4 regions of the Priestia sp. YIM B13491 genome follow, and region 3 is predicted to be linked to each of the others. Evidence: riboswitches for the same ligand, from Rfam matches in the RefSeq annotation. Region 3 holds a riboswitch; each other region holds the start of a gene.

Region 1 (7,754 bases), on a different contig from region 3:
AGAAGTTGTTCGACGCGTGTTCCCGAATTCACGCTAATATACATGAATGTCAAAAGAGCATTTTATAAAATGCTCTTTTTATTTTACCTATTGCATAAAATATTGCATAAAAAATATACTTATAAGTTTCTGAATATTTTTATTTTATTTTATTTTGAAATCGCTTTCATTTCTTTATTATAGAGGGATAGGGGATTTTCGCCTCATGTATTTTACGGTTTTGTGGGTTGATAGTAAGGGAAAAGTTTGTTAGTTTTAGAAACCATAAGATGTTTGCATGGCGAGTAGTGCTCGTTTCATGCATAAAAAATGCATAAAGGGGAGATTTCGTGGATATTGGTGTTTATATTTCACTGGGCATTTATTTTGTAGGAATGCTTGGAATAGGATGGTATGCCTACACAAAAACAACTCAAGACGTATCGGGTTACATGCTAGGCGGACGCGGACTAGGTCCGGCTGTTACTGCGCTTTCAGCAGGTGCTTCAGATATGAGTGGATGGATGTTAATGGGTCTTCCAGGATCCATGTATGTGACAGGTCTTTCAAGTTTATGGCTTGCAGTAGGTTTATCTATTGGTGCGTATTTAAATTATTTAATCCTCGCTCCGCGTCTTCGCACTTATACGGAAGTAGCGAATGACTCAATTACAATTCCGGACTTTTTTGAAAATCGCTTTGGGGACCATGCCAAGGTTCTTCGAACAGTATCAGCGATTGTTATCTTTATTTTCTTCACTCTTTATACTTCAGCTGGTATGGTATCAGGCGGAAGATTGTTCGAATCGGCGTTTGGTGTGAATTATCAAATTGGCTTATTTGTAACAGCATCTGTTGTTATTGCCTACACCCTTTTCGGTGGATTTTTAGCCGTTAGTTTAACAGATTTTGTTCAAGGTGTTATTATGTTTCTTGCCTTAGTTTTAGTACCTATTGTAGCTTTCACCAATGTTGGAGGCGTTAACACAACAATAGATATTGTGCAGGACATTAATCCAGCATATCTTGACATTTTTAAAGGTACGACCGTTTTAGGTATTATATCTTTCTTAGCCTGGGGACTTGGCTATTTCGGACAGCCTCATATTATCGTTCGCTTTATGGCTATCTCTTCTGTTAAGGAGTTAAAACCCGCACGTCGTATTGGAATGAGCTGGATGATTATTTCTATTATTGGTGCTATGCTGACAGGACTTGTTGGGATTGCATATGTAGAAAAAACAGGTATGAAACTAGCAGATCCTGAAACTATTTTTATTAAATTTGCGGATATACTCTTCAATCCGTTAATTACTGGATTCTTATATGCAGCTTTACTAGCGGCAATTATGAGTACCATTTCTTCTCAGCTGCTTGTAACGGCAAGCTCTGTTACAGAAGACTTTTATAAAACATTTTTCCGACGCAAGGCCTCTGACAAAGAGCTTGTGACGGTTGGAAGAGCTGCGGTTTTAGGTGTTGCAATTATTGGCATTTTGCTTTCTTTAAAACCTAGTGACACGATTTTAGGGCTGGTTGGATACGCTTGGGCTGGATTTGGTTCAGCTTTTGGTCCTGCTATTTTACTAAGTCTTTACTGGAAGCGTATGACTCGATGGGGAGCCCTTGCAGGGATGATTGTAGGTGCTGCTACAGTATTAATTTGGGTAAATACTCCATTGAAGGATGCCCTTTACGAAATGATTCCTGGGTTCTTTTTAAGCTTATTAGCTGTTATTATTGTAAGTTTACTAACAAAGAAACCGTCAAACGATGTTCAAAATCAATTCATTGAAATGAAAGAAATCTTAATTAAAGAATCGAAATAAACAAAAAGAAGCTGAAGAAAAGTATGTTAGTTGAAGGAAGATCCGAACGAATTTGATTCTTGATGAAGAATCAAATTCGTTCGGATTTTTTTATTGGTATGGTGAATGTAGATTTCATGTATGTAGGTGCTTCTAGCGGTTGATTTAGTTATGTCTCAATCTCTTTTTGTTTTTAATCTCCTTTTCTTATCATATATATACTAAAGATCGATAAAGGAGGTTTTTGGTATGCAACATTCTTATTTCCCTTATGAACCTACACAGCAACTGCGCGTAGATACACAAAATAGAGAAATTAAAGTAATTGGTGAAGGAAGTGTTTCAGCAGTTCCAAATGAAATTTCCATGACGATTGGAACCCGCACGGAAAACCGAGACGTTCAAGAAGCCTTAAAAGAAAATTCAGCTGTTTCAAATACTTTGCTGCAAGAAATAAAAAAACTTGGAATCAATGACCAGCAAATTGAAACAGCTTCGTTCACCATAAATCCTAAATATGATTACAGCGATGGAAAATCGACTCTTACAGGATACGAAGTACAGCACTTATTTAGAGTAAGAGTACAAGATGTAAAACAAGCTGGCGATGTCTATAACGCTACTTTTTCAAGCGGAGCCAACGTAGCGCAAGATCTTCAATTCCACGTTACAAATGATGATAAATATGAACAAGAAGCGATAAGCAAAGCTTTGCTTAACGCTAAAGAAAAGGCCTTTACCATTGCCAACACGCTGCAGCTCCCTATTAACCAAATTCCTATTTTAATCGAAGAAGGACCTGTCTATCAGTCATCTGGCTCCTCGCCTAAGTTATTAGCAGCCTCTCCCCCTATTCAAGCTCAGTCCTTGATTGTATCTGCTTCTGTAAAAGTTACGTACACGTATTAATACTTGTGGTAAACTATAGATTATTATAATGAAGAAACTAATCTAAAGGAGCTCTTTGCACAATGACTTCTGAACATTTACTAGCAGCTTATCAAACCCTATGGTTGAACCGTTCGTTCGCTTCTAAACAAGCCATGACAAGTGAAGATCAGCTTCACGAAACCATTATGAAAGATTTAAAAGATGAAATGACTCATCCACGCGTCCGGCAAACACCGTATGTAAAATATCACCTTGGCATAAAAAGAATTCTAAACAGCAGTCTTTCCTCTGATGAAAAAGTTGCGCTTGCGTCCCTATACACAAACCTTTTAGATAGCTGTATATAACGATAAAAAAGGACTTCCTTGATGGAAGTCCTTTTCTTTATTTAATTAACGCTTTTTCTTCTAAGCTTTGAAAAACCGCCTTAAAGTCTTGCTTTAAATCTTCGAATTCCTCTAACCCTACTGAAAGACGAAGAAGTGAATCAGTAATTCCTTTTTCTTCACGCACTTCTTTTGGGATACTTGCATGAGACATTGTTGCAGGATGCGTTAAAATGGATTCAACTGCACCTAGACTAACGCCAATTGAAGCCAATTTTACTCCTTGTAAAATATGTCGTGCTACCTTTTCATCCTGTACTTGGAAAGAAATCATAGCTCCGTATCCATTTGCTTGTTCTGAAATCAGTTTGTGGTCTGGATGACTTTTTAAGCCTGGATAATATACATGGCTTACTAGAGATTGTTCTTCAAGCCACTTTGCAAACTGCAGCGCTGTTTTTAACTGCTGATCTAAACGAACTTTTAATGTCTTAATTCCTCGAAGCAGTAAAAAACAATCCTGCGGTCCCAAGATAGCACCAAAAGCATTTTGTACAAACTTTACTTCTTCTGCTAGCTTTTCATCGCTTACTACAACTAAACCGCCAATGACGTCACTGTGACCGCTGATATATTTTGTAGCACTATGAATCACAATGTTTACACCAAGGTCAATCGGCTGCTGTAGATAAGGTGTTAAAAACGTGTTATCCACAATTGTAAGGAGATTGCGCTCCTTCGCCAAACTTGCTACTGCTTTAATATCCGTTACCTGTAAAAATGGATTTGAAGGGCTTTCGATATAAATAGCCTTCGTATCCTTTGTGATAGCTTCTTCAACTTTCTCAACCTTCGTTGTATCAACAAAAGTTGTTTTGATACCAAACTTTGAAAATAATCGTGTTAATACACGATATGTCCCGCCGTACGTATCATGTGAAACTAAAATTTCATCCCCCGATTCAAAAATAGATAACACCGATGAGATAGCAGCCATACCTGATGAAAAAGCAAAACCAGCGTATCCATTTTCTAGCTGAGCAATGGTGTTTTCTAAAGCCTCACGAGTTGGATTTCCTGAACGAGAATAGTCATAGCGGCCGTTGTTCGTCTCATCTTCTTGGTTAAATGTAGATACCTGATAAATAGGTACGTTAACCGCTCCAAAATGACCGTCAATTCCTGTATTTGCATGAATTAAGTTCGTACCAAATCTATGTTTATTATTGTTGGTATGCATCAAATGCCTCCTTCAAATCTTTAATTAAATCATCTGCGTGCTCAATTCCAACTGATAATCGCAGTAAACAGTTTGTTACTCCGACACGATTTCGAATTTCTTCCGGAATATCAGCATGTGTTTGACGAGCTGGGAATGTCATTAAACTTTCCACGCCTCCTAAGCTTTCTGCAAATGTAATAACTTTGACATTTTCTAAAAGTACTGACACGATGTCAGGGTGTGAGACAGCAAAAGAAATCATGCCTCCAAATCCAGTTGCTTGTTTCTTCATGATTTCATAGCCTGGATGTGTTTCAAGACCAGGGTAATACACTTTTTCCACGAGATCATGAGCAGTAAGCCAATTTGCAATTTTCAGTGCGTTTTCATTATGCTTTTCCATACGAAGCGCTAGCGTTTTAACACCGCGTAATAACAGCCAGCTATCCTGTGGACCTAAGATTGCCCCAGCTGCATTTTGATAAAAACGAATTTTCTCTCCTAAGCTTCTACATCGAGCCACTACAAGACCAGCAACTACATCATTATGACCCCCAATGTATTTGCTTGCACTATGTATCACAATATCTGCTCCAAGCTCTAAAGGACGCTGATAATAAGGGGACATGAAGGTATTGTCAACGATAGTAAGCAAATCATGCTGTTTAGCTAACGAAATTGCTTCTGGCAAATCAGTCACGTGCATCATTGGATTCGTAGGTGTTTCAATAAATAAAGCTTTTGTGTTGGGACGAAGCGCATCTTTTACTTGCTCGAGATGGGCTGTGTTGACGTACGAAACAGTAATTCCTTGCTCTGAAAAAATTTCATTTAGTACTCGGTACGTTCCTCCGTATAAATCCTCTGATACAATTAAATGATCTCCGTTTTTAAATAGTGCTAAAACTGCCATTACACCTGCCATTCCTGAAGCGAATGCTACTCCTACTTCTCCTTTTTCCAAAGCAGCAATTGCTTCTTCCAATGCTGTACGAGTAGGGTTTGCCGTACGTGCATAGTCAAATCCTGTACTTTGCCCTAAAGCAGGATGAGCAAATGTTGATGCTTGGTAAATGGGTGTTGTAATAGAACCTGTTGAAGGATCACGACCTACTCCTGAACGAACTAATAAAGTTTCAATTTTCATCTATTTCTCTCCTTAACTCAAAATAAAAAACACTCTTCACAGATGGAAGAGTGTTCGTTTATACACGATTTCTCTCATCTGTTAGAACAATACTGATGTTCCACAGGAATTAGCACCGTTCAAATGAATGTTTCATTTGATGGTTGCCGGGCATCGCAGGGCCAGTCCCTCCGCCACTCTTGATAAGAGTTCTATATAATTGTTGGTGGTTAACGTTTGTTGTTAATAACTTTAATAAAGATTTTCTTTATTGTCAACATAATTTTCTAAAAAATTTAAATCATCTCATTTGTTTATTCAATATACCTGTCCTGATAAGCACATAAAAAAAAAGAGACGAAAGCGAGGTCTCTTTTTCTAAGGCAAATGTACAGATTTTACGTGAGCTAACTTCCAATACATACTTTCTCCATTTGCCGTAATTAGTTCAACAATATTATTAGAAACTTCTTTAAGTACGCCAATTTTTTCTGATTGATCCCCTAAATCTAATACGACCAGTTGATTTTCATATTTTTTAAGCTGCTCTTCAAAGTTTCTGACAAAAGGTGCAGAGGCGGGCCTTACTGGGAGCTCTTTGTCACTTAAAGAATAAGGGGTTAACTCATTGCTGTAAGGAGTGAGCCATTTCAAATGATGCAGAGAAACAAAGACATTTTTATACACTGGAGAATAAAACACAAGATAATCATTCAGCACGCTTGTGATATAGCCATGCAATGATTTCCCTCCTGTTACATAAATTTCAATAAATTTCCCTTTTGCCTGCTGTAAAATATTACGATAAGAAATCCGCTGACTTTCTTCTATTAAATTCTCTTCTATTTCACGTAAAACCGTATAGTCTTCTTCAGATACTTCCCGCAAACCATGCATGTGTAAAAGAGGAATATACAAATAATCATGTCCATTATACAAAACCATAATATCTAATCCAAGATCAATAAGTCTGCCAACAAATGTCGTTTTACCTGAAATATCTAACTCCACAATTTTATTGATATAATGATTCATACTCATACTCATTCTCCTCCTTTTTCCCATATGATAGAAAAGGTGCTTTATAAGCACCTTTTATGTTCCATTTCATCATGCTTTCCAACGATAATTTTTCGTTTTAATAACTTTCTCAGCCGGTGTTGAAGAGCGTGAACCCGTACGGCGTCTTCCGGAGCGATCACCTGTGCGTCCTCCCGAGCGGCGTCCTCGAGAACGATCGTCTGTGCGTCCACCCGTGCGGCGTCCTGTACGTTCTCCCGTACGGCTTCCTGTACGCTCTTCTGTAGACTTTGCAGCTTCAGTCTCTCCATTTTCTTCTGTTTCTTCATTATTTTGATTGTTATCGTTTTGCTTAAAAGCCCCTTTTGCTCCTACACAAATGGTTTTAACGTGTCTTGGCTGTAAGCGTAATACTTGATTATTCTGCACAAGTGTAAATGTACCATTTCGGCTTTGTACTAACACGCCCTCTACAGCTTCAGGTCCTCCATTATTGATTGATACCCATTTATGAGAAAGGTGGGCAAAAAGATCGTTAAAGCTTTTGGATTTCATATATTCTGGTTCTTGGCTCACTACGAGTTCATTTGCAGATTGACTAGCTTGATCTCCATTGTTGTTTTGATATTCACTCACACTCTTAACGTGTTCAGTATTAATATAGATGACACCGTCGTCCTCTGTGAGTAATACTATATAAGCAGATTCAAATGAACCTAAGACATCAAGAAGCTGACCTGCTTTTTTCTCAGGTCCACCTTGGTTAACCTGCACATATTTAGTTTTCATTAATGATAAAGTTGTAGCAAAAGTTTTTCCTCGATATAATTCTAATTCTGCGCTAATTCCAGTAAACGTTTGTGCCGAATTTGACATAGTATCTTCAGTTATACTTTTTACATGCGCTAAGTGATAATATACAAGTGTATATTCTTGTTGATTATTATTTTGGTTGTTTTGATTGTTTTGGTTGTTATTTTCACCATCATTGTTATTATTGTTATTGTTGCTTTCCACTGCTAAGATTAAATAATCTGATTGCACGTCAACCAAATAACCTGTTTTAGATTCAGGTCCTCCACGATAAACGGTCACCACTCTTCCTTTTAGGGGTTTGAAGTGAGAAGAATAGCCTTTATCAGGCATTTGTATATTTCGGCTGCGTTTTTGGCTTGATTTTTGGCGCGGGTTTTGATTTTGCCCTTGTTCTTGGCCATAGTAATAGTTACTCATTGTTTTTCCTCCTTATTAGTTATCCTTATTGGTCATTCATACTGTATATATACGTATCATGTACAGCTATTGATTTCCTGCATTTGCCTATTATTAGCAAAATCCACTGTTGCCTATAAAGTGCCTATAAATCTATCTCTTTTTAAAGA
Region 2 (7,754 bases), on a different contig from region 3:
AAAGATGATGCACACCAAAGATCCTCTGCGAAAAGGGTAGCTTATGATGAAAGGAAATGGGCTGTTAGAAATGATAAATTCAAAAGATCGTATTACGACGCCTCAAACAACTATTATTATTACCAACTTTATTCTTGGAACAGGTATTCTTACCTTGCCCCGGGCAGCTGCGGAAAAAGTGAAAACACCAGATGTTTGGCTAACTGTTATTTTAGGGGGGATAATCACCATGATAGCAGGGGTAATCATGGTGAAATTAAGTCAACGCTTCCCTGAAAAAACCTTTTATCAATACAGCCAAGAAATTGTAGGGAAATGGATAGGCAAGTTATTTAGTTTCCTCATGATCGGTTATTTTTTGGCACTTGGTGGGTTTCATGCTCGTTCATTGGCAGAGGTAACTGGATATCTATTGTTGGAAGGAACCCCAAAATGGGCTATAATCATGCCATTTATGTGGGCAAGTCTCTATCTGATAAGAGGGGGAATAAATCCAATTGCCCGTATATTTGAGATTATATTACCTATTACGGTTATTCTTTTTTTACTTGTTGCCTTTATGAGTATCAAAATATTTGAAGTGGATAATCTGCGCCCGGTACTAGGTTCAGGTATTACGCCGGTGCTAAAAGGGATAAGGACAACAGCTCTTGCGTTTACTGGGCCTGAATTCATGCTTTTAATATTGGCATTCATGAAAGAACCAAACAAAGCAGTAAAAGCTTTACTAGTTGGTACTGCGATTCCTTTGCTTCTTTATGTTATTACCGTCGTGATGGTTATCGGAGCGTTCTCAGTGGATGGAGTGGTTACGAGAACGTGGCCTACGCTTGATTTAATAAGAAGTTATGAATTAACTGGGTTAATATTTGAACGCTTTGATTCCTTGTTGCTGGTGGTATGGATTATGCAAATGTTTACTTCTTTTAATGTTAACCATTACGCTGCTTCATTAGGACTGTCTCAGCTTTTTAAAAAAAATATCCATCCATTTATGTATGGTGTGCTTCCGGTTATTTATCTCATTTCCATGATCCCTAGAAATATCAATGATGTATTTAAATTAGGAGATATGGTTGGTAATGCTGCCCTGATTTTATTTGGCTTTTTACCCGTACTGCTTCTTATCATTTCAAAAATAAAGGGGAGAAAGTATGAGACAAGCCTCTAATCACGTACGGTTCTTCTTATCGGTTTTGCTTTCTGTTTTTTTGCTTTTTCCTCTGGCGGGCTGCTGGAGCAGTCATGAAATTGAAGAACGAAGTTTAGGAGTAGGTATGGCTCTTGATAAAGCTAACAAGTCCATGACTGAAAAAGAATTTGATGAACAAGAAGAGTATCCCAAAAGGAACTTGATTACGTCAACCTACCAACTGATCACCCCGCAAGTGGCAAGTTCAACAACTGTCCAAGGAGGACCTCAGCAGAAGGCTTACGTGAATATGGCTGAAACGGGAGATTCTATTCATCAAATGACCCGTGAATTATCATTGAGAAGAGAGACTTCGATTGCCAGCCAACATCTAAAAGTAATTATTATTGGCGAGGCTCTTGCGAGAACGTATAGTTTAGGAAAATTAGTGAATGAGTTTCTTCGTGATAATGAGATTAGACCAAGCTGTCTTGTACTTATTAGTAAAGGGAGAGCTAGGGACGGGCTAGAATCGAAGACAGCAGGAGAAATCCCGGCATTTCGTTTGGCTGGAATGGTGGAAAATGCATATCGAACAACGAGAATTTTACCTCCCACGTCGCTCATTAAATTAGAGAGCAATATTGAATCAGGGACTAGTTTTCTATTGCAAAATGTATTATCGGCAAATGGGGAAATCAAATTTGCTGGTGCTGCCATAATTAAAGGGAAAACAAACAAAATGATCGGTTTTTTGAATGAAGAAGAACTAGATGGTCTGACTTGGATCACAGGAAAAGGGAAAGGCGGGCTAGTGAAAAGCTTTGATAAAAAGACCGGTCAGCTGATTGTATACGAAATAGAATCCATGAAAAGTCATATTGAACCTCATGTTAAAGGAAATAGCATCTCCTTCGATGTGCATATTGAATCCGAGGGGAGGCTATCTGAAAATTGGGTGGTCTCAGGAAATCCTTTAAAAAATCAATTTTTACAGAAGGTGCAAAAAAACTCAGAAAAAAAAGTGGAGCACCTCGTAAAAAACACGGTAGAAAAAATGCAAAAAGAATATAAAGTCGATGTGGCCGGGTTCGGAAATCAATTGAGAATTAAAAGGCCCAGAGTATGGATGAGGGTTAAAGACAATTGGGATCAAACATTTAGTGAAGTTCCAATTAACTATGATGTAAAATTAATGATTAAAGATTATGGAACGTCAGGATCAAAAAAGTGAGCAGCTAAGTACAATTTGGCTTGTTTTGATGTTGGAAATGAAAGAAACTAAAAGGAATAGCCTTAGAGCTTGCTAAAAAATATTCCCCCCAGTAAGGAGCTTGAGGGATAAATGAAGAATAAGAGCTGTCCAGAACCGACAGCTCTTATTTGCTATTCAAAAATATAAGCTAATGCTTGAAGAGCCTGTTCTGGCGTTTCGACTACAACTTGGGCTTTGTTTGACAGTTCTTTAAGCGGATGGTGCAGTTTTTCAGGGCGAACCAAAATTAGCGGTTTATCTAATGCAATGGCTGTCGCCGCATCCATTGCGCTGTTCCACTGTTTGTATTTTTCGCCAAATAAAGCAATAACCACATCAGATTTTTTAAGGAGCACCTGCGTGCGTAAATTATTAATTTGGGAAGCAGCTTCATCTTTTAAGACAGCGTTAGGCTGTTTTCCTAAAATTTCTTCTCCAATGTTGTCGGAGCGGTCATGGTCTGTCATGGGACCGACAAAGGCAAGGGGAAGGTTTAATTGTTCTGCTTGGTTTTTAATTTCGTCTCGCCAGTTATCGTGAATTTGCCCGGCAAGGTATACGGTTAAGTTCATTATGTAGAAGTCCTCCTCTAACTAAGATTTGTTTTATTTTATCAAATGTAAGCGGATAATACGAATGGTTTGAATAGGCTGCTTTTCCAAAAATAAGGTTATAGTAGACAAATAGTTAAAAAAGAGAAACAATAGAAGGCGTATTGCTAATTAAAGAAAGGATGTACATGATGACAGAAACAGTGCTACAAGTAGATCATGTCAGTAAAGTAATTGGGAAGAAAACCATTTTGCATGATGTATCCTTATCGGTTGAGCGCGGTGAGATTTTCGGGTTGCTTGGTCCGAACGGTTCTGGAAAGACAACGCTAATTCGTACCGTCGTAGGACTCATTAAAGAAACAGAGGGAACGATTACCGTTAACGGCTTTCCTTTAAAGGAACAGTTTACATCAGCTATGAAATCAATTGGCGCGATTATTGAGAACCCTGAGTTTTATGATTATCTGACGGGCTATCAAAATTTAAAACACTTTGCGAATATGCATGAAGGGATCACATCAGAACGCTTGGATGAAGTGATTGCTTTAGTAAAGCTTGAAAACAGCATTCATGCAAAAGTGAAGACGTATTCTCTTGGGATGAGACAGCGTTTAGGAGTAGCTCAAGCTATTTTACATAAGCCTGCATTGCTTTTACTAGACGAGCCAACCAATGGTCTAGATCCAGCGGGAATGAGAGAATTTCGTACATATTTACAAACGCTTTGCAGGGAAGAAGGAATTTCAATTTTAATCGCGAGCCACTTATTAAAAGAAGTAGAAGCATTATGTGATCGCGTTGGCATTATTCAAAACGGTGAGTTAAAAGCCGTTCAAGATTTATCTCCAAATCGTCAAGATCAAGGAATGTACGTAGAATTTGAAGTGTCTGATGCGCAAAAAGCAGCGGATCTTTTATCACAACAATTTGAAGTAACGGTGAGATCACATAGTATCCACGTGGCGATTGTAAAAGAGCAAATTCCAGCTGTGAATAAAAAATTAGTGGACAGCGATATTTTAGTCTACCAAATTACCCCTGTGTATGAGACGCTTGAAGATTCGTTTATGTCCGTTACGGAAGGAGAGCACCATGCTTAAGCTAATTCAAAATGAACACATGAAATGGTTTCACAAAAGAAGTACAAAAATCACGTTTATTACAATCGGCATTTTAACTCTTTGTATGGCTCTTTTAATGAAGAAAGTAGCAAACAGTGCAGGAACAGAAGACAATATTTTGAACTTCCTGTCATTTAGTTCAGGTATGCTGATTCTCGTTCAATTTTTCGCGCTTGCTGTTGGAGGGTCAATGGTTGCAAAAGAGTTTGAAGCAGGTACCATTAAACTTCTTTTAATTCGCCCTGCTAGACGTTCAACGATTTTAGCATCCAAGTACCTAACTCTCGTTTTAATTAGCTTATATTATTTACTGAGCTATTTGCTTTTTTCATTTGTATGGGGAGCATTGTTCTTTGGCTTTACCAGTCTAGAAGGAGATGCACAGCTGCTTAAAAACATTACGCTTACGTATGACAGTGCGTATATGGAAACGTTTATGATGATGACGTTCGCATTCATGCTGTCGTCTTTATTTAGAAACAGCGCGCTTGCTTCCAGTCTAGCTATTGTCGTAAGTATCGGCGCGAAAGCTGTAACAGGACTGGTATCAGAGCTAGGTTTATGGTGGGGGAAATTTTTATTATTTGCCAACACGAACTTTGTGCAGTATATGGACGGAATGAAGCCGCTGTTTGACGGCATGACGATTCCATTTTCCATTTTCATCTTAGTTGCCCATTTTGTCTTCTTTATGGGCATAGCTTGGGCAGCGTTTTTAAAACGAGACGTAGCTAATTGATGTGAGAATTTTCGCACTATATATTTTTCTAAAATAGCATTTGACAATTAAATAAAAAGAGATTACAGTAGTGAAAGACTATTTTTAAAACAACTATAAACTTCTTATCAAGAGAGACGGAGGGACTGGCCCTATGATGTCTCGGCAACTGGCTGTACGCAGTGCGGTGCCAAATCCAGCAGACGATGTTTCGTTTGGAAGATGAGAAGGGTAATCTTATGATACAAATAAGAGACCTCTTCTTATCAATAAGAAGAGGTCTTTTTTTATTACGTAAACAAGAGGTGTTAAGAATGGAACAACAAAAAGGAAACGGCTGGGCGCTGTTACCGCTGGGCGTCTTTTTAGTCCTGTTTGTCGGATCAGGAATTATAACGGGAGATTTTTATAAGCTTCCTGTATTAGTAGCCATTATTATTGCAGCCATTGTGGCCCTGGCTATGAATCGTAAAGATTCACTTAATGTAAAAGTGGAGCGTTTTGCTAAAGGAGCAGGGCATCCTGATATCATTATTATGGTGCTTATTTTTATTTTAGCAGGTGCTTTTTCTCAAGTTGCTAAAGGCATGGGAGCTGTTGATTCAACGGTAAACTTAGCTCTGTCTGTGCTTCCGCAAAGCTTAGTGGTAGTCGGAATCTTTGTTATTGGCGCATTCATTTCAATTTCGATGGGAACGTCAATGGGAACAATCGCTGCGCTAGGGCCTATCGCTGTAGGAATCAGTGAGCAAGCGCATGTATCCATTACATTAGCAGTTGCTGCCGTTGTTGGTGGTGCAATGTTTGGAGATAATTTATCCGTAATCTCTGATACGACCATTGCAGCAGTTCGTACGCAAAAAACAAATATGTCAGATAAATTAAAAGTAAACTTTTTTATTGTCCTTCCTGCAGCGATTGTTACGGTAATTTTATTGCTTGTAATGACGCTAGGCAATACGTCATCAGTAGAAATTAAAGATTTTAGCTGGTTTAAAATCTTGCCTTATGTCGGCGTACTGGTTGCTGCCATATTTGGTGCAAACGTATTAAGTATTTTAACCGGAGGAATTGTGCTAGCCGGCGTGATTGGATTAGCTGATGGAAGCTACACGCTTTCTTCTCTTGCTAAAACTGTGACAGAAGGTATTGGCGGAATGTCAGAGTTAATTATTTTATCTCTGCTAATCGGCGGAATGGTTGAGCTTATTCGCTATAACGGCGGTATTCAGTTCTTATTGAATTTATTAACACGACGTATTCAAACAAAAAAAGGCGGCGAATTCAGCATCGCTGGACTAGTAAGTTTAACTAATTTAGCGACGGCTAATAACACGATTTCAATTATTACAGCAGGTCCGTTAGCAAAAGAAATCTCTGATAAATATTCAATTGATAATCGTAAATCAGCCAGTCTGCTTGACTTGTTTTCATGCAGCGTTCAAGGGCTTATCCCTTACGGCGCACAAATGCTTCTCGCAGCAGGATTTGCTAAAGTTTCACCGATTGAGATTATTCCATTTACATTCTACCCAATGTTAACAGCGGTTTGCGGGGTCATTGCAATTGTAATTGGATTTCCTCGTTTAAATAAAAAGTCAAAGTCATCTAAAGAAGCTGCGTAATATCAAACCCTTAAAAAGAATGTTCTTTTTAAGGGTTTTTTACTGTTTAAAAAAATCAGTCGGCTTTTCATCATCTAACTCCTTCCAAAGCGTCTCGTTCTGTTTAAGTGCATAAGCCGCTCCTCCAATTTCAATCCCGCATAATAAAATGAATAATAAAATACCCATGAAATGACCTCCTTACGTAAATGAATAAAAACACGATGGTAACGGGTTTAGCTTCTTGCTGTTTCACTTTATAATGAGAATAAAGTATGAAACGCGTTTCAGCGCAAGAGAAAAAGGTGAAAACATGACAAATATCCGAGATATCGCAAAAAAAGCTGGTGTATCTGTTTCGACTGTATCCCGGGTGCTAAATCATCATCCGTATGTAAAAGAAGAAAAACGCCGGCTGGTAGAGCAGGTTATTCACGAACTTAATTATGAACAAAACATTAATGCCGTTCACTTATCAAAAGGGAAAACAAATATGATTGCCGTCGTCTTGCCTTTTATTAATCATCCGTATTTTAGTCTGCTTTTAGAAGGAGTGGCATCTCAAGCGTTAGAAAAGCAGTATCAGCTTGTTATTTGTCAGACGAACTATGATGTGAAAAAAGAAGAAGAAGCGCTTCATATGCTAAAAACAAAGCAAGTTGATGGAGTGATTATTTGTTCTAGAGCAAGCAGCTGGAGCACGATTGAATATTATCAGCAGTACGGACCGATAGCCGTGTGCGAAAACGTACAGAATCGTTCTATTCGCTCCGTATACGTTGATCATTATGCAGCTTTTAAACAGGCGCTTATGTATTTAAAAGAAAAAGGATATACGGATATTGGCTACTGTATTGGAAGAATGACGGGTACGAATAGTCAACAGCGGCAACAAGCATACAAAGAATATGTAGAAAGAATAAATCAGCCTTATCATCCGGAATGGGTTTTTCAAGGCTGTTTGAACGTGACAGATGGTGAAAAAGTGGTGGAAAAATTAGTGCAGATGAAAAATCGGCCTCAGGCGCTTTTAGTAACAAACGATCAAGTAGCTATCGGAATAAAAGCTCAGTGCGAACAAGCGGGTATTTCAGTTCCTGGTGAGTTAGCTATCATTGGTTTTGATAATCATCCGCTTTCTTCTTATTTACAAATAACAACGATCGAACTTCCTCTTAAGGAAATGGGAGAAACGCTTTTTACATTAGTTGGAAGTAAGACTCCTCAGAAAATTGAGCTCCCTTTTCGGTTTATTGAGCGTAAAAGCGTATGAATTTTTGATGATGCCATGAGGTGTTTTTACCGGATAAAATGAGCAAAAGCGGACATCATACGAGTAAAGAAAGAAGAAAAGGATGATGATCGTGGAG
Region 3 (7,754 bases):
CCCGTGATGCTCCGCTGCTCCATGGACCATGACAATAACGCCTTTTGGATTTACTGCTTCCCATTTATGCATTTGAGTTACTCCTTCTTCCTTTTTTTGTTTACCTGCTTAAAAAACCTTTGTACACTTACATTAGAAGATTTACTACTTTTTTTCAACTAATAAAGGGAGATGATTTGATGATTTATCCGTATAAAGAAAAAATGCCTACCATTGCACCCAGCTGCTTCATCGCAGACTATGTCACGATTACTGGAGATGTCACCATTGGTGAAGAAAGCAGCATTTGGTTTAACACTGTTATTAGGGGAGATGTTTCACCTACGATTATTGGTAAACGAGTAAATATACAAGATCAATCAACACTCCATCAAAGCCCAAATGCTCCTTTGCTTATTGAGGATGATGTAACAGTAGGACATCAAGTTATTTTACATAGCTCCATCATCCGCAAACGCGCGCTCATTGGCATGGGTTCTATTATTTTAGACGGTGCGGAAATTGGTGAAGGTGCTTTTATAGGTGCTGGAAGCTTAGTGCCTCCCGGTAAAAAAATACCGCCTAATACTCTCGCACTCGGCCGACCTGCTAAAGTAATCCGCACTCTTACAGAAGAGGATTTAAAAGATATGCAGCGCATTCGTACAGAATATGTAGAAAAAGGGCAGTATTATAAGTCTATTAAGAAATCTGATTCTTCATTATAAAGGAAACGTTCCCTCAGAAAGTCATACTGAGGGAATTTTTTTAGTATCTCCACAAACTCTCCAATCATGTTCTATTCTCTCCACAATTGTAAAGAAATTTCCATATTAATTTACATCGTTTTAGTACTGCCTCCACAATTAAAGATTAAACTGAATAATAAAGACGTATTTATTGAAAAGGGAGCGACTCTATGAAAGCCAAGTTAATTCAGTATGTATACGATGCCGAATGCCGATTATTCAAAAGCGTAAACCAACATTTTGATCGAAAGCACTTAAATAGATTTTTACGTTTACTCACTCACGCCGGCGGAGCCACGTTTACCATTGTGATAGCGTGCTTGCTGTTATTTCTGCATCCTTCATCCGTCGCTTACGCTTGTGCGTTTTCTCTAGCCGTTAGTCATATTCCTGTGACCATTGCTAAAAAACTATATCCGAGAAAACGACCTTATATTCAATTAAAACATACAAAAGTATTAGAAAATCCATTAAAAGATCATTCATTTCCATCTGGGCATACAACAGCTATTTTTTCGTTGGTTACCCCTCTTATGATTGTTTATCCAGCCTTCGCTGCTGTTCTTTTGCCTCTTGCAGTAACGGTAGGGATTTCAAGAATTTATCTCGGTCTGCACTATCCCACGGATGTCATGGTAGGCCTGATACTGGGCATCTTTTCAGGTGCTGTTTCACTGAACATCTTTTTAACTTAATTGATAGGAGGAGTACTAATGAGAATTGCTTTATTTACGGATACATTTGCTCCAGAAGTTAACGGAGCTGCTAAAACACTTTATCAATTTACTCAGTACGTCAAATCAAAGCAAATTCCCATCCAGGTATTTGCTCCTGAATTTGCTCATGATCAGTCATTTTCAACGTATGTTCACCGTTCGCCCAGCATGCCGTTTTTTCTTTATCCAAACAGCCGCTTTTCATTGCCAAACGTTCTAAAAATTAAAAAGCAGCTGCAGGAATTCAATCCTTCTATTATTCATTTGGCCACTCCTTTTACAATGGGGCTTTGCGGCTCCTATTACGGGAAAAGATTAGGTGTTCCTCTTGTCGGCTCTTATCATACCAATTTTGATGATTATTTATCTCACTATGAACTTGAAAAAATGCGTATACCACTGCAAAAATATATGAAATGGTTTTATAAACCTGTACAAAAAATATTCGCTCCCTCTGAAGTGACCAAACAGCAGCTAGAAGAACAAGGGTTTCACAACGTAGCTATTTGGTCGCGAGGAGTAAATCATAAATTATTTCATCCCCACTATGACCGCTTTGATATTCGTATTAAATATAATATTAAAAAGCCCTACATTTTAACGTATGTAGGAAGATTAGCTAAAGAAAAGAACGCTGATTTTTTAATAAAAATCGCACGATCTCTACCGGATCATATCCGGCATCAAATTCACTGGGTTATTGTAGGAGACGGCCCTTTAAAAGAACAAATGCAGCAGCAAGCATCTGAGCATATGACATTTACAGGCTTCCTTGAAGGTAAGCAACTTGCTCATATCTATTCATCATCTGATTTGTTTGTTTTTCCTTCAGAAACAGAAACCTTCGGAAATGTTGTACTGGAGTCTCTTGCTTCTGGAACTCCTGTAGTGGCAGCAAATGCAGGAGGAGTTAAACAGATGGTTCAGCACGGGCGAAACGGCTACCTTTGCAAACCTCACTCCTTAGAAGAATTCAGTTCGGCTATTACAGATTTACTCGATGATTTGCATCAGCGGCTTCACTTTGGCCATGCAGCGAGGCAATACGCTCTTACTCAATCATGGGACGCCATTTTTCAGCATTTGCTTTCAGAATATGAAGGTGTCGTAGAAAAATCTGCTGCAGGTATTCAATGGGCATAAAAAAAATCTCCGTTTTCACGGAGATTTTTTTATTATTTAGCTAAAGCTTGAGTTTTTAATGCTTCCGCTTTGTCTGTGAACTCCCAAGGAAGCTCCACATCCGTACGACCAAAGTGGCCGTAAGCTGCTGTTTGCTTATAAATTGGGCGACGTAAATCAAGCATTTTAATGATGCCTGCTGGACGTAGGTCAAAGTTTTTGCGTACTACGTCTACTAGTACTTCTTCAGAAACTTTTCCTGTACCGAATGTATCAATTGAAATAGATACTGGTTGTGCAACACCAATTGCATATGCTAGTTGTACTTCACATTTATCAGCAAGATCAGCTGCTACAATGTTTTTCGCAACATAACGAGCTGCATAAGCTGCTGAACGGTCTACTTTTGTTGCGTCCTTACCAGAGAATGCACCGCCGCCGTGACGAGCATATCCGCCGTAAGTATCAACGATAATTTTACGACCAGTTAAACCAGCATCTCCTTGAGGACCGCCGATTACGAAACGTCCTGTTGGGTTAATGAAATACTTTGTATTTTCATCAATTAACTCGTTTGGAACAACTGGATTAATAACATATTCTTTTAAGTTACGTTGAATTTGCTCTAACGTTACTTCTGGGTGATGCTGAGTTGAAATAACAATTGTATCGATGCGAACAGGTTTGTTGTTTTCATCATATTCAACTGTTACTTGTGTTTTACCATCCGGGCGAAGGTAAGGAAGAATTTCTTCTTTACGTACTTCTGTTAGACGGCGAGCAAGTTTATGAGCTAATGAAATTGGAAGAGGCATTAATTCTTTTGTTTCGTTACATGCATAACCAAACATTAACCCTTGGTCTCCAGCTCCGATTGCTTCGATTTCTTCATCTGACATTTGACCTTCACGTGCTTCTAACGCTTGGTCTACACCAGCAGCGATATCAGCTGACTGCTCGTCGATAGATGTTAATACTGCACAAGTTTCAGCATCAAAACCGTATTTTGCACGAGTATAGCCAATTCCTTTAATTGTTTCACGAACTGTTTTAGGAATATCCACGTAAGTAGAAGTTGTAATTTCACCACTTACTAAAACTAAACCAGTTGTTACGCTTGTTTCACAAGCAACACGAGCATTTGGATCCTTTGCTAGGATAGCATCAAGAATTGAGTCAGAAATTTGGTCACAAATTTTATCGGGATGTCCCTCTGTAACAGATTCTGACGTGAACAGACGACGTTGTGTTGACATCAGTTTTCCTCCTTATAAATACGATACATTGTGATACGGTACTCATTCCCTTATTTTCATTACACGTTAAAAAATATAAAAAAACCTTTCCTTGTATCGAGGAAAGGTATCAAATTCTACATAAGCCTTTCACTCTTATCGATCAAGGTTGTGCCCTTGCATCAGGTTAGCACCTTATCGTCTACACAAAAAAATGACGATGGTTGCTGGGTTTCATAGGGCCTGTCCCTCCACCAGCTCGGGATAAGAGAGTATCCGTTCAAGGACATATAATACATGAAAAAGCGCTTCACTGTCAACAACATTCAAATGGAAATCATCTCTTTATGTTTGAATCTGTTTTAATGTAACATACTCAAATTACGAAATAGTACACCTTATTAAGAATCATCACTAAGTTTAGTTAATAAGACAGATCAAAATGAGGCTTTCACTTAAAACAGCTTCACTTTTTTCGCTCCTAGCACATATACATGTGTCTGAAATAGGTATAACGTACATTTTTTTATAATACGCAAACATTTTTAGTTAAATAGTATAGAATAATTAAATAAATGTGTTATACTAATTATAAATTTCAAACATTAATGAATAAATAATAGCTAAAAAAGGAAGGTAGTGCACATGAGTACTGTTGATATGTCTATCGAATTAAATGGTTTGCTTCAATTAAAAACAACAAAACACCAATTATCTGTTCCACAACTTGTTGAAAAAATTCTAGCTCGACGCGAAGGAACGCTGACTTCTACAGGTGCTGTGTCAGTCGAAACCGGAAAATATACAGGTCGCTCTCCTTTAGATAAATTTATTGTAAGCGATGCTGTGTCTTCAAAAACGGTTGAATGGGGACCTGTCAATCAGCCAATTTCTGCTCAGCGATTCGATGCGCTATACAAAAAAGTCTTAACTCACTTAAAGAAGCAGGATGAACTTTTTGTTTTTAATGGATATGCTGGAGCTGATAAAAAGTATCAGTTACCAATTCAAGTAGTTAATGAATTTGCATGGCACAACCTATTCGCTCAGCAGTTATTCATTCGCCCTTCAGCCGAACAAAAAACAAATGATGATGTGAAGCCGTTTACAATTGTAGCAGCTCCAACGTTCAAAGCTGATCCTGAAACAGACGGGACGAACTCTGAAACCTTCATTATTCTTTCGTTAGAGCGACGTATTGTGCTAATTGGAGGAACTGAATACGCTGGTGAAATGAAAAAATCTATTTTCTCAGTGATGAACTTCTTGCTTCCTCAAAACAATATTCTATCCATGCACTGTTCTGCTAACGTAGGAGAAGAAGGTGACGTTGCATTATTCTTTGGTTTATCTGGAACGGGTAAAACAACGCTTTCTGCTGATGCAAACCGTCGTTTAATCGGAGATGACGAGCACGGTTGGTCAAGCTCTGGTGTATTTAATATTGAAGGAGGATGCTACGCGAAGTGCATTCAGCTTTCCGAAGAAAAAGAACCGCAAATTTTCAATGCAATTCGCTTCGGCGCCGTACTGGAAAATGTAGTGTTAAATCAAAATACGAAAGTAGCAGATTACAATGATAATAGTTTAACAGAGAATACTCGTGCCGCTTATTCAATTGACTCTATTGATAATACAGTATTACCAAGCGTTGCTGGGCACCCTACAGCTATTGTCTTTTTAACTGCCGATGCTTTCGGCGTCTTGCCTCCAATCAGCAAGCTTACAAAAGAACAAGCGATGTACCATTTTCTGAGCGGATACACTAGTAAGTTAGCTGGAACAGAGCGCGGCGTAACATCGCCACAGGCTACTTTCTCTACATGCTTTGGTGAGCCTTTCTTACCTCTTGCTCCAACAACTTATGCAGAAATGCTAGGAAAGAAAATCGATGAACATAATGTAAATGTCTACCTTGTAAATACTGGATGGACCGGCGGTGAATACGGCGTGGGAGAACGAATGAAGTTAAGTTACACTCGAGCTATGGTTCAAGCAGCCCTTGAAGGAGAACTAGCTAATACCGAAACAGTAACAGACGCTATTTTTGGTTTATCGATTCCAACTCATGTTCCGGGAGTTCCTGATGAAGTGCTTCAGCCTTCTAAAGCATGGAACGATGCAACAGCTTATAATCAAAAAGCAACTGAGCTTGCTGCTAAATTCAAAGCTAATTTCAAGCGTTTTAATGATGTAGCATCTGACATTTCAACATTAGGCGGACCTAGGGTCTAATAAAAAACCGATCGTCTTAGAGACGATCGGTTTTTTAATTAGTCGAATGTAATTTTGTCAGTTCATATGTGACAATGGTTTTTTCCTGTTCCATTTCTACCTTACGCACAATAGCAGTTCCAATACATTCTCCAGTTTTCGTTTTGTGAATGTTTAATGGAATATCTAACGGATACAAGCGATATCCTTTTTTCTCAATTTGAAAAATGTTATCCGTTACACGCTTTTCGTTGCCTTTTGTCACAATCATTGTATTTAATTCTAGCGGCATCCCCATTTTTTCTCACTCCTCACTGTTATTCTACTTGTTTTCTCTATCGTAGCATATCTTTTATTGCGCTTTCATCCACTTCGTTAACTTCTTCACCGTTTCTCGGTTTTCTTTTGGTGGAAAAGCATGTGGAAAGTTTTCGAAATACCAGCTGGTAACTTTTTTATTGGACTTCTTTAGTTTAGATTCGAGCTGATAGGAATGATCAATCGATACGTTTTTATCTTCTAAACCATGAATAAGCAAGACCGGCGGCTCGACGAGATGAGCACGGTGCAAAGGTGTCCTCCATTCGTATCTTTCAGGATATTTAGAAGGAGTTCCTCCAATCACCCGCTTCATCATTCTTCTTAAATCTTCTCTTTCTTCATATGTCAGCACCATATCCGTGACGCCTCCCCATAACACAAGAGAGCGGCTGTCGTTTTTTTCAATGGCTGTGAGTAAAGCCATCACTCCCCCTCTTGAAAACCCAAAAATATGAATGCGGTCATGGTAGACGCTAGGGAGCTGTTTCAGTAAATCGTAAGCAGCAAAAGCATCGTAACGATCATCTCCTGCAAAATCTTCGTTTCCTTCGCCTCCTTGATTTCCCCTATAGAACGGAGCCATCACAATAAAACCTTGAGAAGCAAATTGAATAAGTCGAGCAGGACGAACCGTTCCTACGTTCTTAATACCTCCTCTTAAGTATAAAAAGCCGTCATACATTCCTTTTTCTTTTGGCTCTGCGAGCATTCCTTTAATCTTAAGCCCTTGACATGCATATGTAATCACCCACAGCGCCACACGAGGGTTTGATGATGGGAAACGCTGTTTATGAAGAATTGTTCCATCTTTCATTTTTTTCCTCCATTCTTTATATAACTAGCCTGCTTTCTCCCGCTAAGGTGTACTTTCAATTGTTGGCTAATACTTCTTTGATTTTACACATAGTTATATAGGCACTCACCTTCTTCCACTTCTTTACATACATTATCATAAAATATTTTATTCTTTTAAGGAGGTTTGCTTTATGAAACCAATCAAATGGCTTTTTTCTTTGCTTGCTATTATGATTTTACTCATTCCACTAATTAGCTGCAGCAAAACAACATCTGTACAAACGGTTCGTGTCGGCGAAGTAACTCGCTCTATCTTTTATGCTCCCCAGTACGTTGCTATTTCAAAAGGCTTTTTTGAAGAAGAAGGACTAAAAGTAGATTTAAAAACAACGTGGGGCGGAGATAAGACAATGACGTCACTTTTATCTGACGGCATCGACGTCGCCTTAGTCGGCTCGGAAACTTCAATCTACGTATATGCACAGGGGTCTAGTGATCCCGTCATCAACTTTGCACAACTAACCCAAACCGACGGAACATTTCTAGTAGCGCGTAAAAAAGTCGATCACTTCTCATGGGGTCAGCTTAAAGGCAAAACGTTTCTTGGTCAACGTAAAGGCGGT
Region 4 (7,754 bases), on a different contig from region 3:
CGTTCTTCAAATGCTGCTCTTGTTTCAGTTGGATCTAGGTAATACTTTTCAAAACGCGTTTTAGGTGTACGTTCTACAAGTACGATTGGACCTGCTACGTATACATTTGGGCGTTCCATCATTTTTTTCACGCCAGGATGAGCAAGTTCTGCTGTGCGGTACACATTTTCCGCTTCTTTTTCTTTATTAGGCGTATATACTTCAGAGACTTCTAAAACACCATACGTTACGCCGTTTTGAACAAGCTTTACTTTGTCGCCAATGTTTAATTCTTTAGCTTGCTCTTCTGTTACAGGAAGAGTGATAGGAATACTCCATACTGTTCCATCTGCTAAACGCATATTTTCAACAACTGATTGATAATCTTTTTCTCCTAAAAATCCTGTAATTGGGCTGTAAGCACCAATTCCAATTAGTTCTAAATCACTTAGAGCCATGTTATCTACTTCGATTTCTTTTGTTAGTGAAGTGTAGTCATATGTTGGTTGATATAAATTAATTAATTCTCCACCGTGTGCTTGAATTGTTGTCATTTTGTAAAATCCTCCTTAAATAATTAACACAATATAATAAAAAGCACTTGAATCACGCAGTCATTTTTTCTTTTTCCGACTGCAAGTTTGCTCTTTTTCTTCTAGTCGCTCTAGCTAAGCTTAGAACACCTGCTGTGGCAATGCAGCCGCTAGCTAGCACCACAAATGAATATAAGTCGCTTTCAAGTACTAATTTCACAAGAACATATGAGATTACGAGTGAAAATACGGGGGATACCACCCAAACCTTTAACATTTGAATGACCACTTCACGCTGTTCTTTCGTGAATCCCGTTTTCGCTGCTCCTATTCCAATAATAGAAGACGTAGTGACCTGTGTAAGCGGTACTGGCAAACCAAAAAGTGAAGCTGCTGTAACAAGAGAAGCACCAGTACCCGAGATAATGCACCCTTCTCCTACAGAATAGCGAGTAATTTTTTTCCCGTTTGTTTCAATAACTCGGCCGCCTAGTAAAAGAGCTCCGAGCGCCACAGCCAGTCCTCCTGCTATGACACCCGTTGTGGCATCCATTAATCCAGCTCCTACTAGAGGACCGACAGCATTTGCCACGTTATTCATTCCAGCTGAGAAGGCTTCAAAAAATCCCGTGGCTATAACTAAAATCGTTAAAACTCTTTTCCACTTTCCCTCTGCTTCTTTTTTATGCGCTCTGCGTTTTATCACTTTTCCAATCAGAAAAGCAATGACAAATGAAACCAGCGGAACAATAATCCAAAAAGACATGACAACTAAAAGTTTTTCCACATACAGAGATTGATAAGCTACTCCTACTCCAACAACTGAACCAACCGTTACTTCACTTGTTGATAGAGGGATACCAATTAAATTTGCGAAAAAGAGTGACAGCGTTGCAGCAGCCAGAATGATAATAACTAATTCTACTGACAGCAATTTTTCAGGTATGATACCTGAACTGATGGTTTTTACCACCTCGCCGCCTCCGATAATGGCTCCGAGCACAATACCTACAGCACAGATGAACAAGGCTACTCTTCGCTTTTTAATCGCACCGGAGCCGTATGAAACGCCCATAGCTGCTGCTGCACCGCTTGCCCCGATATTCATTGCAAAAAAAAGCGCAATGATAAAGGCAACATATAAAAGCATCATTTATTCAGCTCTTTCGTATTTAAGATTCGTGTAATCCGCATTCAACTTTTTGTGTACCTGCCCATCTTCCTGAACGTAAATCGTCTACATTGTAGGCAGGTGCGGTACAAGGCTCACAGCCGATGCTTGGGTAGCCTTGATCATGAAGTTTGTTATATGGTAAATCATGCTTATACACATAGCGCCAAACTTCTTTCCAAGACCAATGAATCAACGGGCAGACTTTAACTTTCTTGAATTTCTCATCTTTATTAAAATAATTCGTGTTGGCACGAGATTCAGACTGCTCGCGTCTCAAACCAGAAATCCACGCATCATAAGGAGCAAGAGATTCCCTTAACGGGATGATTTTTCGAATTTGACAGCATAGGTTAGGCTGACTCTTCCAAAGCTCATCTCCATGTTTCTCAGCTTGTTCTGCAAGAGTTAAATCTGGTTTTTTTATATGAATACGCAAATCAGGAAAGCGTTCTTTAATTGCATCAATCACTTCATATGTTTCTTTAAAATGAACGCCCGTATCTAAAAAGACAATTTCAGCATCTTTTTTCACTTTTGAAATTAAATCAATTAACACGATCCCTTCAATACCAAAGCTTGATGCGTAAATAATTGAATCTCCGTAGGTATCATACGCCCACTGCAATGCTGAAAGGGCTCCTTTTGTTTCATCTTCACTGTCGAACTCTGGAAATGTATCACTCCAGTTTTCGTACGTATATAAGTCTGCCATTTTCTTCACTCCAATTCTTAGTTATCCGCGTTATCCAATAAAAAAAGACGGTTTTACCCACTAGAATTGGATAAAACCGCCTCTAGTGTGTCTAGTCAGCGAAACTATTTAATTCTTACTTTTCTTCGACGTGCTCAAAGATTCGTTTTAAGTCGGGGGTTACAGTCATTGATGTCCCTCCTTAAATTATCGCTTGCGCTATATCAAAATAAAAAGTCTTCCATATTGAAAGACTGGGTAGGCAATAAATTTTTACCTTATCTTTCAAAATGATACACACTTTGCTGGAATTAGCACCTTGCTAAGCAGGTTGCCGGGGTTCAGCGGGCCAGATCCCTCCACCACTCTTGATAAGCATTTTTTAAAAATTTTAGCATATTTAGAATATTTGTCAACATTAAAAATCATATATCCGATAAGAAAACTATACTTTAAATTCACAGAAATATCTATACTTTTATTTAAAACAACATATGTAAATTTAAACCAAATGTGAACATATCAGTTTGTAAAACGCTTTCTTTTTCCTCAACTTTTTATATTCTCTTCCTAAATAAAACACAACACCTCTCTATAAAATTAATAAGGGATTTATAAGCTTTACGGATAATTCACCCACATTAGCACACATTACAGATAACACTGACTGACAGATAGGAGCTATATAAGATGGAGAGACATTCCTTTCAATTAGACGATACAATTAAAAATAATGTGCGAACATATTTACAGCAAATTTCAACTGAAGCCTCTAATTTAATTAAACATTTAGATACGAGTGATCATTGTATCCTATGTGATTTTGAGGAGATGAGAAGGTTATTTCAAGATGTTCAAGCTACGGCCGCCTCTTATTACTTGCGTCATTATCTATCGCCTTATACATTTGAATATGCTGCTCTGTCCTTAGCTATTCATAACCTTTCTGAGAAACGTCACGGCGCTTTAATTGTCATTGAACGGGAACAAAATGTAGACCCTCTTATTCAAAAGGGAATGCCTATTCAAGCTCCTGTCAGCGCTACGCTAGTTGAGACACTGTTCTACCCAGGGACACCCTTACATGACGGAGCCGTCCTAATTAGAAATAATCAGCTTATCTCAGCTGCTAATGTTTTACCTCTCTCGTCTATTATTTCAACGACCAAAAAATTGGGAACACGTCACCGTGCAGCCATTGGAATGTCGGAAAAATCGGATGCATTAATTTTAGTTGTATCTGAAGAAACAGGCAAAATTTCGTTTGCTCTTGATGGAAGCCTCTACCCTATTCACTCCAGCAAAAATATGATTTAAGAGCCCTTCCCTGATAAGCAGCCCCATCTTGACTTCTATATCCTTTCTCTTTAATATATTTCATAGTTTTTACATACTATAGATACGGGTGATGCATATGACAATTTTAAAATTTGAACATGTAGGCGTTCAAGTAAAGGATATAGAAGAATCTATTGAGTTCTATACGCAAAAAGTGGGATTAGAGCTCATCGAAACACTACCACATACCGATCCGTCTTTGAAGCTAGCTTTTCTAGGTTTAGAAGGCAATGTAATCGTAGAGTTAATTCAAGGGTATAACTCAAGCTTACCTAACGAAGGTAAAGTTCATCATTTTGCGCTGGCGGTAGACGGAATTGAAGAGGAGTTTGAGCGTTTAAAATCAGCAGGTGTTTCATTTGTGGAAGAAAACATTGTAACTTTGCCAAATGGAGCAAGATACTTATTTTTCTACGGTCCAGACAAAGAATGGATTGAATATTACGAAGTAAAAAGATAAAGATATCTTATACCTTCAGTGAAAAATGGTCATACTGTGGCTATGACTAATCACTGGAGGTTTTTTTATGATGGAATGGCTATTATTTCGACTTTTCCGTCGTTCTATTTTAGTGCGGCTTCTTTTTATTATCGGCTGCCTTGTTCTACTTTTTGGCATGCTTATACATTTCCTAGAGCCGCAAACGTTTGGGAATGTATTTGAAGGAATTTGGTGGGTTATTATTACAATCTCTACTATAGGGTACGGTGATTTTGCTCCGACCACTACGATTGGAAGGTTAGCTGCAATTATTTTAGTCCTGATCGGAACGGGATTTATTACCACTTATTTTGTTACGCTTTCTAAAATTGCTGTTTCCGCTGAGAGCGCTTATTTGGAAGGAAATTTAAAATTTTATGGAAAAGATCACTTCATCGTTGTTGGGTGGAATGAGCGCGCCAAACTCGTGTTAGAGTCTTATCGCGACGCATTTCATAAAGAAGACATTGTTCTTATCGACGACTCTCTGACTAAAAATCCCATGATTTGTGATCGCGTTCATTTTATTAAAGGAAGTCCTTCTCATTATGAAGTATTAGAACTTGCCAACGCTCGGTACGCAAAAAAAGTGCTGATTACTGCCGATCAGCATAAGACAGAAGAATATGCAGACATGAATACTATTGTTACGTTAGTCGCTCTGCAAGGATTGAACCCTTCTATTTACAGCATCGTTGAACTGTTAACAAAAAAGCATATTCAAAATGCACAAAATTTGGGAGTGAATGAAATGATTAAAACAAATGAGTTGATTAGTCAAGTCATGTACGAACATATTTTTGTGAAAAAATTAGAGAGTTTAAAAAAAGAATAGTTCCTTCAATTACTGAAGCAGCGCATCTTCTGCCTCTCTAATTAGCTCTTCTCCTAAGCTGATATACTTTTCTGGAAATGAAGCGTCTGCGTCTTGGGGTTCTGCAAACTGATTAAATGAAGCACTCACATTTCCATTGTGAACATCGTCATCTAGACCAATTTGATATTTATGTGAAAGTAAAAATGGCGTCCCAATCTGTACTGTTGTTCCTTTAGAATCCAGTTCTCCGTTCGTAGCTGTAAACGGGATACGTAAAAACTGATAGCCGACTTCATCATTCATCTTATAGTCGAATGAACCATGGTCGTAATCCCAATTCCCTCCAATGTTATACCCAAGCGGCTTAAGCGTTTTTTCTAATTCGTAAAGCTTAAATAATGTTCCCTCTAATCTTGAAGATAATTCAATCATGTTATCCCTCCTCTGTTTTAACATGTCCTTTTTCCAGCGTTTTATCCTTTATCTCAAAAGCAAAAAAGAGGTTGAGACATAACTAAATGAATCCAACCTAAAGACGAACAAACTGGATAAAGCAGCTCGTATAAATCGCTTGTGACACCGCAGTTGATGTCCGTACAAGGCTTCGCTTTCCGCGGGCGGGCGCTGAGCCTCCTCGTCACTTGCGCTCCAATCAACTGTTAGAAGGACCTAAACAGATGAAACTATATTCACCATAACAAAAAAAACGAACCACTAATCAAACATGTTGATCAATGGTTCGTTTTTCACTTGGACTAAAATACTTTTGTACCGCCCTCTTTTTACTTATTTCAAACGCTTTTCTAATTCAGCTTTTTTCTCTTCAAAACCAGGTTTTCCAAGAAGAGCAAACATATTTACTTTGTATGCTTCTACTCCCGGCTGATCGAATGGGTTTACGCCTAATAAATAGCCGCTGATTGCACATGCTTTTTCGAAGAAATATACAACATATCCGAACGTATACTCATCTAGCGCAGGAATGTTCACAACTAAGTTTGGAACGCCTCCATCTGTGTGAGCAAGCATTGTACCTTGGAACGCTTTTTTATTTACAAAGTCAACTGTTTCACCAGCTAAGTAATTTAATCCATCTAAGTCCGCTGCATCTTCTTCAATTGTTAGCTCATGACGAGAATCTTGAACTTGTACAATTGTTTCAAAAATATCACGACGACCTTCTTGTACATATTGACCTAAAGAATGAAGATCCGTTGAGAAGTTAGCAGATGAAGGGTAAATACCTTTTTGGTCTTTTCCTTCACTTTCGCCAAATAACTGTTTCCACCACTCAGCAAAGTATTGAAGAGCTGGCTCATAGTTAATCAGCATTTCAATTGTTTTTCCTTTATTATAAAGCACATTACGAGCTACAGCATATTGATAAGCTGGGTTCTCTTCTAGCTCTGATGATGAGAATGCTTCTTGAGCATCAGCTGCCCCTTTCATCATTTGTTCGATATCAAGACCCGCAGCGGCAATTGGTAATAAGCCAACCGCTGTTAATACTGAATAACGGCCGCCTACATCATCTGGAATAACAAATGTTTCATAGCCTTCTTCGTCCGCTAATGTTTTTAATGCGCCGCGCGCTTTATCTGTTGTTGCATAAATACGCTTGCGTGCTTCTTCTTTGCCATATTTCTCTTCTAATAATTTACGGAAGATACGGAAAGCAATCGCTGGTTCTGTTGTTGTACCAGATTTTGAAATAACATTAATAGAGAAATCTTTATCTTGTAAAACATCCATTAAGTCTTTCATGTATGTTGAGCTGATGTTGTTACCAGCAAAAATAACTTGCGGAGTTTTACGCTGTTCTTTTGATAATGTGTTATAGAATGAATGCTGAAGCATTTCAATAGCAGCACGAGCACCTAAGTAAGATCCTCCAATACCGATAACAATTAATACATCTGAATCAGATTTAATTTTTTCTGCACTTTTTTGAATGCGTGCAAATTCTTCTTTGTCATACTCCGTAGGAAGGTTGACCCATCCTAAAAAGTCATTTCCAGCACCTGTTTTCTCATGAATTGAATGGTGAGCTACTTTCACGGCATCACGTAAGTATGTAAGTTCATGTTCACCAAAAAATGATAACGCGTTTGAATAATCAAAACGAACATGTGTCATAGTTTGTTCCTCCATTAAAATATCTTTATTTTTCACTTTATCGAAACTGTTAGCTGAATTCAAGTGAATCCACTTACAATTTGACACAATCATTATAGTTTGTTGAAACTGCAATCATTGTATGTACCCTTTTATTTAACGATAAATTCAGTTGTGAAGTCAACTAATGTTCTTTGATTACAGGACGTAATTCATGCACGATTACGCAAATAATAAGCAAATGAAAAACGACTAAAGAGTGGTCTTCAATCGTTTTTTATTTGCTTATCGGGTGGTGTAATATAGTTCATTTCACCTATTTTCACATATTGTCTCGGTTTATAAGAGGCTTTTAAAAGGGAAGAGTCTATTGATATGGAATTTTCAGCTTGGTTTTTAGAAGTGAGTAGCATCCTGTTTTCTTCTTTCATTTCCAAGTGATTATTCAGCACAAATCCGCTCATACATAATGCGGTAAAAATGAGAAAACTGATGGCTATTTGTTTCCTATACATTTCCATCACCTCACTCTTAGAGTGACAATTTCGAGTGATTTTTATACGTTCAAAAAATTTTTTTGTGTTTTTTTTTATGGATTTTGTGACGAGTTTCTATTTATTTAATAA

What was found. Region 3 has a riboswitch for S-adenosylmethionine ahead of metK (methionine adenosyltransferase). Riboswitches for the same ligand answer to the same signal wherever they lie in the genome.
Region 1: it holds a riboswitch for S-adenosylmethionine, as region 3 does, so the genes downstream of both, ACFX4E_RS06750 (trans-sulfuration enzyme family protein) here and metK (methionine adenosyltransferase) in region 3, are expected to answer to the same signal.
Region 2: it holds a riboswitch for S-adenosylmethionine, as region 3 does, so the genes downstream of both, ACFX4E_RS16835 (Na+/H+ antiporter NhaC family protein) here and metK (methionine adenosyltransferase) in region 3, are expected to answer to the same signal.
Region 4: it holds a riboswitch for S-adenosylmethionine, as region 3 does, so the genes downstream of both, ACFX4E_RS18520 (phosphoadenylyl-sulfate reductase) here and metK (methionine adenosyltransferase) in region 3, are expected to answer to the same signal.

Annotation. Positions count from the first base shown of each region.
Region 1 is NZ_JBHZOR010000002.1:107,238-114,991, forward strand. It holds gene ACFX4E_RS06725 (YhcN/YlaJ family sporulation lipoprotein) at 1-37, shown strand, start outside; gene putP (sodium/proline symporter PutP) at 330-1,808, shown strand; gene ACFX4E_RS06735 (SIMPL domain-containing protein) at 2,037-2,696, shown strand; gene ACFX4E_RS06740 (hypothetical protein) at 2,759-3,025, shown strand; gene ACFX4E_RS06745 (trans-sulfuration enzyme family protein) at 3,063-4,244, opposite strand; gene ACFX4E_RS06750 (trans-sulfuration enzyme family protein) at 4,228-5,373, opposite strand; SAM riboswitch class I at 5,445-5,562, opposite strand; gene ACFX4E_RS06755 (hypothetical protein) at 5,731-6,393, opposite strand; gene ACFX4E_RS06760 (spore coat protein) at 6,463-7,518, opposite strand; gene ACFX4E_RS06765 (CotH kinase family protein) at 7,748-7,754, opposite strand, start outside.
Region 2 is NZ_JBHZOR010000004.1:360,547-368,300, forward strand. It holds gene ACFX4E_RS16805 (spore germination protein) at 1-40, shown strand, start outside; gene ACFX4E_RS16810 (spore germination protein) at 44-1,171, shown strand; gene ACFX4E_RS16815 (Ger(x)C family spore germination protein) at 1,155-2,366, shown strand; gene ACFX4E_RS16820 (YtoQ family protein) at 2,519-2,959, opposite strand; gene ACFX4E_RS16825 (ABC transporter ATP-binding protein) at 3,130-4,041, shown strand; gene ACFX4E_RS16830 (ABC transporter permease) at 4,034-4,801, shown strand; SAM riboswitch class I at 4,903-5,009, shown strand; gene ACFX4E_RS16835 (Na+/H+ antiporter NhaC family protein) at 5,095-6,405, shown strand; gene ACFX4E_RS16840 (hypothetical protein) at 6,445-6,573, opposite strand; gene ACFX4E_RS16845 (LacI family DNA-binding transcriptional regulator) at 6,698-7,657, shown strand; gene ACFX4E_RS16850 (transcriptional regulator SplA domain-containing protein) at 7,743-7,754, shown strand, end outside.
Region 3 is NZ_JBHZOR010000001.1:34,938-42,691, reverse strand. It holds gene ACFX4E_RS00220 (alpha/beta fold hydrolase) at 1-72, opposite strand, end outside; gene ACFX4E_RS00215 (gamma carbonic anhydrase) at 180-707, shown strand; gene ACFX4E_RS00210 (phosphatase PAP2 family protein) at 899-1,423, shown strand; gene ACFX4E_RS00205 (glycosyltransferase family 4 protein) at 1,442-2,587, shown strand; gene metK (methionine adenosyltransferase) at 2,620-3,822, opposite strand; SAM riboswitch class I at 3,955-4,072, opposite strand; gene pckA (phosphoenolpyruvate carboxykinase (ATP)) at 4,447-6,036, shown strand; gene ACFX4E_RS00190 (DUF2584 domain-containing protein) at 6,071-6,313, opposite strand; gene ACFX4E_RS00185 (alpha/beta hydrolase family protein) at 6,368-7,150, opposite strand; gene ACFX4E_RS00180 (ABC transporter substrate-binding protein) at 7,323-7,754, shown strand, end outside.
Region 4 is NZ_JBHZOR010000005.1:6,734-14,487, forward strand. It holds gene sat (sulfate adenylyltransferase) at 1-533, opposite strand, end outside; gene ACFX4E_RS18515 (sulfate permease) at 586-1,665, opposite strand; gene ACFX4E_RS18520 (phosphoadenylyl-sulfate reductase) at 1,685-2,398, opposite strand; SAM riboswitch class I at 2,653-2,755, opposite strand; gene cdaS (sporulation-specific diadenylate cyclase CdaS) at 3,068-3,694, shown strand; gene ACFX4E_RS18530 (VOC family protein) at 3,792-4,175, shown strand; gene ACFX4E_RS18535 (potassium channel family protein) at 4,243-5,031, shown strand; gene ACFX4E_RS18540 (YugN-like family protein) at 5,041-5,445, opposite strand; gene ACFX4E_RS18545 (glucose-6-phosphate isomerase) at 5,800-7,149, opposite strand.